DNA from 3 places in the Acuticoccus sp. MNP-M23 genome. Region 1 is predicted to be linked to each of the others. Evidence: predicted binding sites of a transcription regulator. Region 1 holds the regulator's gene; each other region holds the start of a gene.
The links. The regulator LexA, encoded in region 1, represses DNA repair genes until DNA is damaged. The targets are predictions, from matches to a motif close to TGTTCNNNNTGTGTTCNG.

Region 2: RDV64_RS08195 (DUF3072 domain-containing protein) is a predicted target of LexA. The motif match lies at 1,944-1,961, and genes of this name have one in related genera.
Region 3: RDV64_RS07550 (UvrD-helicase domain-containing protein) is a predicted target of LexA. The motif match lies at 1,639-1,656, and genes of this name have one in related genera.

What each region holds. Positions count from the first base shown of each region.
Region 1 is NZ_CP133480.1:3,160,136-3,163,341, forward strand. It holds gene trpC (indole-3-glycerol phosphate synthase TrpC) at 1-256, shown strand, start outside; gene glp (gephyrin-like molybdotransferase Glp) at 253-1,419, shown strand; gene lexA (transcriptional repressor LexA) at 1,569-2,285, shown strand; tRNA gene RDV64_RS14665 (tRNA-Ser) at 2,566-2,655, shown strand; partial or broken gene RDV64_RS14670 (IS630 family transposase) at 2,870-3,206, opposite strand, start outside.
Region 2 is NZ_CP133480.1:1,732,082-1,735,287, forward strand. It holds gene RDV64_RS08185 (hypothetical protein) at 1-828, opposite strand, end outside; gene RDV64_RS08190 (ABC transporter ATP-binding protein) at 904-1,692, shown strand; gene RDV64_RS08195 (DUF3072 domain-containing protein) at 1,697-1,921, opposite strand; gene RDV64_RS08200 (branched-chain amino acid ABC transporter permease) at 2,159-3,094, shown strand; gene RDV64_RS08205 (VOC family protein) at 3,121-3,206, shown strand, end outside.
Region 3 is NZ_CP133480.1:1,594,531-1,597,736, forward strand. It holds gene RDV64_RS07550 (UvrD-helicase domain-containing protein) at 1-1,608, opposite strand, end outside; gene RDV64_RS07555 (transporter substrate-binding domain-containing protein) at 1,824-2,987, shown strand; gene RDV64_RS07560 (histone deacetylase) at 2,984-3,206, opposite strand, start outside.

The DNA of each region.
Region 1 (3,206 bases):
GCTGTGCCACCCCATCGCGCTCACCGGCGTCACGGTCGACCTCTCGCCGGATGCGTCGCTGCCGGGTGTTCGGATTGTGGCGCGCGCAACCACCACGGGTAAGACCGGCGTGGAGATGGAAGCGTTGACGGCCGCCACCGCAGCCGCGCTCACCGTCTACGACATGGCGAAGGCACTCGACCGTGCGATGGTGATCGGCCCGGTGCGCCTTCTGGAGAAAGCGGGAGGGCGCTCCGGCCACTGGCGCGCCCCATGATCGACGTGGACGAGGCGCGCCGCCGGCTCTTTGCCACCGCGCGCCGGACCGCTGCCGAAACCGTGCCGCTGTCCGCCGCCACCGGACGCGTCCTCGCCGCGCCCGTGACGGCGCTCCGCAACCAGCCGCCCTTCGCCGCATCCGCCATGGATGGCTACGCCGTGCGCGCCGCCGATCTTTCCGCTCCGCTCCAGGTGGTGGGGGAGGCGGCAGCCGGCGGCCGCTTTGAAAGGCCGCTCGGACAGGGCGAGGCCGTGCGCATTTTCACCGGCGCGCCTGTCCCGGAGGGCGCCGATGCCGTCCTCATCCAGGAGGACGTGACCCGCACCGGCGACACCATCACCACAACAGAGACGCTGTCTCCCGGCGCCAACATGCGCGAAGCAGCGCTCGACTTTGCGCAAGGCGACATCCTGCTGCCCGCCGGGCTCCGCCTTGCACCCCGCCATGTGGCCCTGGCGGGGGCAGGGGGGCACGGCACGGTTCCGGTGCAATGCCGCCCGCGGGTTGCAATTCTGGCAACGGGAGACGAGCTCGTCGTCCCCGGCGCGCCCCTTGGTGCGGACAGCATTGTCGCCTCCACAACCCCCGCAATTGCCGCAATGGTGGAGGCGGCGGGCGGCGTGGCCGTCGACCTTGGCATTGCCCCGGACGATCAGGCCGAAATTGCGCGGCGCGCCCGTGCCGGGCTTGATGAGGCGGACATCCTGGTCACCCTCGGCGGCGCGTCTGTCGGTGACCACGATCTTGTCCGCCCGGCACTGGCCGACCTCGGCATTGCGCTCGATTTCTGGAAGGTCGCCGTCCGTCCGGGGAAACCGCTGATGTTTGCGCCAGAGCCGCTGGTGCTCGGCCTGCCCGGCAACCCGGTGTCCGGTGTGGTCTGCACAATCCTGTTTCTGGTGCCGCTGGTGGAGGCGATGCTCGGGATCGAGACGCCGGGACCCACCCTGCACGACGGCATCCTTGCCGCCGCCCTGCCCAAGAACGGTCCGCGGCGTGACCATGTGCGCGCGCGCCGCACCGAAAGCGGTTTGGCAGCATTCGACCGGCAGGATTCGTCAATGCTCGCTATACTCAGCAGGGCGGACGCGCTTATTGTTCGCCAGCCCCACGCGCCGGCGGCGCAGCCGGGCGAACCGTGTGTGTACATCGCGCTCTGAGTTCTGTTCTTTTCCAAGAGAGCAGCCTGAACGAATGAAGAAGGTTGTAGAACACACGACGAACGTGTACAAAGTGTTCATGGATCGATCGAAGCGATTCGCAAACTCTCATGCGCGCACGGTGTGCGCCGGCCAATTCGGTTGGGCTAATGCTGACGAAAAAGCAGTACGATCTCCTCATGTTCATCCACCAGCGGATGACGGAGTCCGGTGTGCCGCCCTCCTTCGAAGAGATGAAGGACGCGCTCGACCTGAAGTCGAAGTCCGGCATCCACCGGCTGATCACGGCGCTTGAGGAGCGGGGCTTCATTCGGCGCCTGCCCAACCGCGCCAGAGCGCTGGAAGTGTTGCGTCTTCCCGATTCCATCCAGCCGCCCGCCCGCCAGAAGGGGTTCTCCCCATCGGTGATCGAAGGGTCCAACAGGCCGGCCGAGCGGGTCAACTTCTCCCGTCCGCCGCTGCGCCCGGTCCAGGCGGCTGTCGAGGTTGTCGATGTGCCGATGATGGGCCGGATTGCTGCCGGCGTTCCCATCGAGGCAATCCAGCAGAAGAGCCACGCCGTTCACCTCCCGGCCGACATGCTCGGCCCGGGCGAACACTTCGCACTCGAAGTCCGCGGCGACTCAATGATCGACGCCGGCATCAACGACGGTGACACGGTTGTCGTCCGCCGGACCGACCGCGCGGAGACCGGTGAGATTGTCGTTGCCCTGGTGGACGAGGAGGAGGCGACCCTGAAGCGCCTTCGCAAGCGCGGCAACACCGTTGCGCTGGAAGCGGCCAATCCGCAGTACGAGACGCGCATCTTCGGCTCGGACCGCGTCCGCATCCAGGGCAAGCTGGTGGCACTCCTGCGCCAGTACTGAACCGGCACCGCTCTGACGTTATTCGGGGTTGCTGCCTGCCCGACCCTTGCGTGTGTCACAGCGGGGCAATGCGATCATGCCGGCCGCGTCGCAAGCCGATCAAGGCGATTTCAACCAAGGCGTCACTGCGCCCCGAACGCTTTCGCCTCCGAATAAGTGATCGGCCGTCTGCGCTGCGGTGCGATCTCCGCGCAGTGCGGAGCGCTGGCAAAAAATAGCGTTAAGCGCGGTGATTAGCGGCTTGCCGATCCGCTCAAGCCCGACTAGGTATTGCGCCGCGGGAGAGGTGCCGGAGCGGTCGAACGGGGCGGTCTCGAAAACCGTTGTGCGAGCAATCGTACCCAGGGTTCGAATCCCTGTCTCTCCGCCATTTGATCAGTGTCCTTGTTTTTCAATGATTTAGCTAGGTCTTACCTGGCAGAGTTAATTAGCAAACTGCATAGCGCTGACTGTGTGATTGAGCGTCGGGTATGCCGGATCATGCATGGCGCTATTTCATGGATAATTGCAGTTAGACCCGAGAGCCATTCTAAAGCCCTTAGGGCGGTTCGCGCTCAGTCTGGGTCATAGCCGGCTGCGCGGAACTAGGCTCGGGCCTCGTCCGGCGTGACGAGGTCGAGGATTTCGCCGATGCGGTCCCACAGGTTGGTGACGGTTCGCTCCGCCGCCGTTCGAAGGAGCGCCTTGATCTTGGCGAAGGCCATCTAGATCGGGTTGAAGTCGGGGCTATAGGGCGGCAGGAACATGAGCCTCGCCCCGGCGCTCTCGATCAGGGCGCGAACGCGGCAGCCCTTTTGACTGCCGAGGTTGTCCATCACGACGACATCGCCCGGCGACAGGCATGGTGCGAGAACCTGCTCCACGCAGGCCTCGAACCAGATGCCGTTGATCGCCCGGTCCAACGCCGTCGGCAGGACGATC
Region 2 (3,206 bases), 1.4 Mb from region 1:
CGGTGCGGGCGCGTCTGCCGCAGCTTCGGCGGGGATGCCGCCAAGCAGCGGCGGGATCTGCGCCTCGGGGTGGCGGGCGCCCTTGGCCCACGCCGCCTTCGCCTCGGTGATGGCGGCTCTGGCCATGGCGGCGTAGGGCACGCGCCTGGGCGCACCGAGAAGCGGCGCCTGGATCGCGAGTTGTACCTGCGGCGCCACGATGGTCGGCTCGGGCACAGCGGCTGGGTTGTCGACAGCGCCGGGCACGTCGTCCTCCCGCGGGCGGACGGTCTGGGGGCGGAACGGGCGGACCCGGATTGGCCCCGCTGTGGCGTCCGACTTGCTGGCGCCAGCCTTGAGGCGGCCAATGATGGGCGGGGCGCGCAGCGGCGGCGGATAGAACCGGCGCACCGGTTTGGGCTGCGGTTCGGCCACGATTGGCGGCGCGGTGTCCGCAGCGTCCTCGGCGGGATCGGCGTCCGGCTCGGCCTCGTCCGGCAGGGGGCCGAAGCGGTGTCCTGTGCGTTCGCAATAAAGGCTGGTGGCGGTTTCGAGTTCGGCGCGCACGTCAGCGGAATTGCGGATGTAGGTTGTGGTGATGTCGAACCAGCGGGCGCAATCGGTCCGCTGCGCGGCATCGGCCAGGACATTGATGTCCTCGATATTCTTGCCGGCAAGGACGGAAGGGTCGTGCTGCATCAGCGCCTTGCGGTGATTGCACATCCGGATTGGTCCTTCGTCGCCGCAGGAACAGGTCAACGTGACTGTCCGGGGCGCAATGGCGGCACGAACCACATGAATGTGGCCGCCGTCTCCCTTCACGCTGAAGCGAAGCGTCTTGACGTTCATCGCCGGCCTCCTTCTATAGCGGGAGTATAACAACCGGTGATTGCAAAGCAAGAAAACAGAAAGCAACCGTTAGATGTGAGCAAGCCTCACGAAAGCGAAGAAATTCTGCTCGCGGTGGAGAACGTCACCCTTTCATTTGGCGGCGTGCACGCCATCCGCGGCGTTTCGTTCGACATCCGCCGCGGCGAGATCCGCGCGATCATCGGCCCCAACGGTGCAGGCAAGACGTCGATGCTCAACGTCATCAACGGCTTTTACCAGCCGCAGAAGGGCACTATCACCTACAAGGGTCGCCAGCGCGCCAAGATGCGGCCCTACGATGCGGCGGCCACCGGCATTGCCCGCACGTTCCAGAACGTGGCGCTGTTCAAGGGTATGACGACGCTGGACAACATCATGTCCGGCCGCACGCTGCAGATGAAGCGCGGCTTCCTGTGGCAGCTGATCCGCTTCGGGCCTGCGCTGAACGAGGAGATCGTCCACCGCCGCCGGGTTGAGGAGATCATCGATTTTCTGGAGATCGAGGCGATCCGCAAGACGCCGGTGGGCAAGCTGCCCTACGGGCTGCAAAAGCGCGTGGAACTGGGCCGGGCGCTCGCCATGGAGCCGGACCTTCTGCTGCTGGACGAGCCCATGGCGGGCATGAACCTTGAGGAAAAGGAAGACATGTGCCGCTTCATCCTCGATGTGCGCGAGGAATTCGGCACCACCATCGCCCTCATCGAGCATGACATGGGCGTGGTGATGGACATCTCGGACCGCGTGGTCGTGCTCGACCATGGTGAACGGATTGCCGACGGCACGCCGGACGAGGTTCGCGCCGATCAGGATGTGATCGACGCTTACCTCGGCGTGTCGCACTGACGGATTATTTGCCGCGCCCGGTTTCGGCCTGGAGCGCGTCGATGGCCTTGGACGCATCGGCCTTGGAGAGCGTCTCGTCGAACGGAATGCCGGCTTCTTCCGACAGCGTCTTCAGGTAGGAGGCCTGGGCGCCGGTCATCGCCTCGTCGCCGGTGGTCCAGTTGTCCGGGTCCTTTTCGGCGTTGGAGGTGGGCTCGGCCTTCGGCTGCGGGCTTGGGGTGGCTGTCATGGATCATGCTCCGGGGTTTCGATGTTCGGTAAATGTTCCGAATGTTGATCCGTTCCTACGGCAGACGCTGCAATTGGCGCCCTGCGTCCATCTGCCCGCCCGCGCGGATCAACTGCAACCGCGCAGGAAAAGACTTGCGGCGCGGCCCCGGCGCTTCCACGGTACTGGCCCGCTGCCAGACGAAGCGAGGACCTGGTGACAACGCTCTACGCCGTTCTGATCGATCCGTTCGTGCAGATGTTCGCGATGCCGGATTTCTTCATCCAGGTGCTGTGGGAAGGCTTCGTCGGCGGTGTGCTTTACGCTCTGATTGCGCTGGGGTTCGTCCTGATCTTCAAGGCGTCCGGCGTGTTCAACTTTGCCCAGGGCATCATGGTGGTGTTTGCCGCCCTGTCTCTGGTGGGGCTGGTGGAGCTCGGGCTGCCGGCGCCGCTGGCATTTGTCGCCTGCCTCGGCATCATGTTCGTGCTGGCCGTGGGGGTGGAGCGGTTCGTCCTGCGGCCGCTGGTCAACCAGCCGGACATCATCCTGTTCATGGCCACCATCGGGCTCACATTCTTTCTCATCGGTCTTGGCGAGCTCATCTTCGGCGGCGAGCCGAAGACCATGGTGACGGAGGCGCTGTTCCTGCCCACCGGCTCGTCGGTGTGGGAACCGGCTGGCCTCGGCCCCGACGGGGCGCCAGGCTTCATCCTCTTCCAGCACCTCGACGTTGCGGCCGCTGCCATTGCGCTGGCGCTGGTGGCGGCGCTCGGCTTCTTCTTCTCCAAGACGCGGATCGGCCGGGCCCTGCGCGCCGTGGCGGACGACCACCAGGCCGCGCTGTCGGTGGGCATCTCTCTCAACCAGATCTGGGTGATCGTGTGGTTTGCCGCAGGGGTGGTGGCGCTGTTCACGGGGATCATGTGGGGTGCACGGTCGGACGTGTCGTTCGCGCTGGAGATCATCGCGTTCAAGGCGCTGCCGGTGCTGATCCTCGGCGGGTTCACGTCGATCCCGGGTGCCATCGTGGGGGGCCTCATCATCGGGATCGGCGAAAAGCTCGGCGAGATCTATTGGGGGCCGCTTGTGGGGGGCGGGATCGAAAGCTGGTTTGCCTATATGATCGCGCTTGTTTTCCTTCTGTTCCGGCCGCAGGGTCTGTTTGGCGAACGGATCATCGAACGGATCTGACCTCCCGCCGGAATGAAGGACACCCCATGACCCACAAGAGCCGCATCGGCTGCATCGTGATCGACTGCAAGATCGACGAACTGTCCCCTGCGCTGGCGTTCTGGTCCGCCGC
Region 3 (3,206 bases), 1.6 Mb from region 1:
CAGGTTTTCAAGCCGCCCCGGCGCATCGGCGGATCGGTCCGCTTTCAGCATGTCGGTGTAGCCGGATTCTTCCAGGATAATCTCGGCGAGCTCCGTGTGCGGCAGGGTCGCCATCTGCGTGCGCCAGCGGTCGAACTGCGCAACCAGCGTGCCGAGCCCGGTCCGGGCCTTGCCCTTGATCTCGTCGGTGGCAAGGAGGTCTGCCGCTGCCGTCAGCAAGGGCACCTCGCGGTCGCGCGCGGCTTCGGTGATGGTGCGGATGGTGACCTGGCCCATCCCGCGCGCCGGCACGTTGACGATGCGCTCGAACGCAAGGTCGTAGGCCGGCTGGGTCACGCAGCGGAAATAGGCCAGCGCATCGCGGATCTCTTTGCGTTCATAAAAGCGCGGGCCGCCGATCACGCGGTAGGGCGTGCCTGCGGTGACGAAGCGGTCCTCGAACGCACGCATCTGCGCGGTGGTGCGCATCAGGATGGCGATCTCGTCGAGGCTGCCGCCGGCCTTGTGCAGCCGCTCGATCTCGTCGTTGATCGAGCGCGCCTCCTCCTCCGAATCCCAGGAGGACGCGACGCTGACGGGCACCTCGTCGGGGTCGACGATGTCGGTGAACAGCGTCTTGCCGAGCCGGCCCTCGTTGTGGCTGATGAGGTGGCTGGCAGCTGCCAGAATGTGGCTGGTGGAACGGTAGTTGCGCTCGAGGCGGACGACCACGGCGCCCGGAAAGTCGGTCTCGAAGCGCAGGATGTTGTCCACCTCCGCGCCGCGCCAGCCGTAGATGGACTGGTCGTCGTCACCCACCACGCACAGGTTGCGGTTGCCCTGCGCGAGGAGCCGCAGCCAGAGATACTGGGCGATGTTGGTGTCCTGATACTCGTCCACCAGCATGTAGCGGAACCGGCTCTGGTAGATCTCCAGAACGTCCGGATTCTTGCGGAAGAGGCGGATCGGCTCCAGCAGCAGGTCGCCGAAATCGGCGGCATTCAGGGTCTTCAGCCGGTCGCGGTAGAGGTTGTAGAGCTTGAGGCCCTTGCCGTGGGCGAACCAGTCGCCCTCGCTCTTGGGCACCTCTTCGGGCGTCAGCCCGCGGTTTTTCCACGCGTCGATCTGGCCCAGAAGCTGACGGGCGGGCCAGCGCTTCTCGTCGATGTTCTCGGCTGACAGGATCTGCTTGGCGAGGCGGATCTGGTCGTCGGTGTCGAGGATGGTGAAATCGGGCTTGAGGTCGACCAGCTCGGCGTGGCGGCGAAGGATGCGCGTGCCGATGGCGTGGAAGGTGCCGAGCCAGGGCATCCCCTCGCTCTGGCCGGGGACGACGCGGCCGATGCGCTCCTTCATCTCGCGCGAGGCCTTGTTGGTGAACGTCACCGCCAGGATCTCGGACGGGCGCGCCTTGCCGAGCGCCAGGATGTGCGCGATCCGCGTCGTCAGCACCCGCGTCTTGCCGGTGCCGGCGCCGGCCAGCACCAGAACGGGGCCGTCGATGGCCTCCACCGCGCGCCGCTGCTCGGGGTTGAGGCTTTCCAGATACGCCGGTGCCGGGCGCGATGCACGGGCCGCACGCTCGGCAATGGATACAGTCGGCGCCGTCTGACGCATTGGGTTCGTCATCGCCCCACCTGATTCGCTAGCGCGCCATCTTAGAACAGATGTGCAACTGTTGATGCAAATTCGAGTGCTTTTTCGGCAAATGTGGATGAACTCGGGGACAACATCCGCAGTCCCGCGCAAGCCAACGCCGAACCCTGCGTCAATCTATGCGTTGTTTTGTCAACGACCGATCCAAAGACCACCGACCGGCCCCTGCCGACGACCCGAGGACCGACATGCGCCCCACCCCTATCGACTCCATCTCCCGCCTCGCGTGCCTGCTGGTCGCGGCCATTCTGCTTGCGCTGCCAGCGCACGCGCAAAGCCCCGCGCCAGCGGCAGAGCCACAGGCACAGGCACAGGCGCCGGCGAACGCGAACGCGAGCGCGGACAACGTCACCGTGCGCACCGGGCCGCTCAAGGTCGGCGCGGCCCAGCGGCCACCGTTCGCGGCACAGGGCGCGGACGGCAGCTGGCAGGGCATCGGCATCGACCTGTGGCGCATGGTCGCCGAGGACACCGGCCTTCCTTATGAGATCACCCCCATCACGCGCGACGGGCTCCACGAGGCGCTGCGCTCCGGCGAGATCGATGTCGCCATCGCCCTCGACGCCACGCCCGAAAATGCCGAGGGCGTCTCTTTCACCATGCCGTTCTACACCGCCACCCTCGGCGTGGTGAGCGAGGTGGAGCTGTCGTTCTTTCGGGTTTTGAAGAACCTTGCGACCCGCGAGCTCCTCAACATCGTTATCTCGCTGAGTGCGCTTCTCCTCGTGGTCGGCGGTATCATCTGGCTGGTGGAGCGCCGCCACAATGAGGATCAGTTCGCCCATGGCGCGGCGCGCGGGCTTGGCGATGGCTTCTGGTGGGCCGGCGTCACACTCACCACCATCGGCTATGGCGACAAGGCGCCCCAGAGCTTCATCGGCCGCGCGGTGGCGATGCTTTGGATGCTGGTGGGGCTTGCCGTGTCCGCAGCACTCACCGCCTCGGTGGTTTCGGCCACCAACATCGGCAGCGCGCAGACGCTGAACGTGCCGTCGGACCTCACCGACCACCGCGTCGCGGTGCAGGAAGGTGGCTCCGCCGAGGCTTATCTGAAGAACCTCGGCATCACGCTCGTGCCCGAGGCGACGCTGGACGATGCGCTCGCCGCGATCGCGGCGGACAAAGCCGACGCAGCCGCCGCTGCCGCGCCGACGTTGCGCGTCGCGATGGACAAGGTGCCGAGCGACCTGATCCTCTCGACCACCACGCAGGACCCGCAATATGTCACCATCGCCACGCGCGCGGACCTTGCCCCGGCCGAGCAGGATGCCATCGACCGCGCCGTTTTGAAGGCCGTGACGTCCGACGGATGGTGGAGCCTCGTCGACCGCTACCTGCCGGGCAGCAACTAGGATCTGGCGAGACTGTCCCGCGCGGCCTGATGGAGCAGCGCATGGCGAGCGGCCAGCGCCTCCACGTCGTCCGAGTAGCCGCCGCCGAGCACGCCCACCAGCGGCAGGCCGCGGGCCCGTACCGCATCAATCACCCGGCGGTCGCGCGCGGCAATCCCGTCATCGGTGAGGGCAAGTCGGCCCAGCCTGTCGTCCCGGTGGGGGTCGACGCCGGCGTTG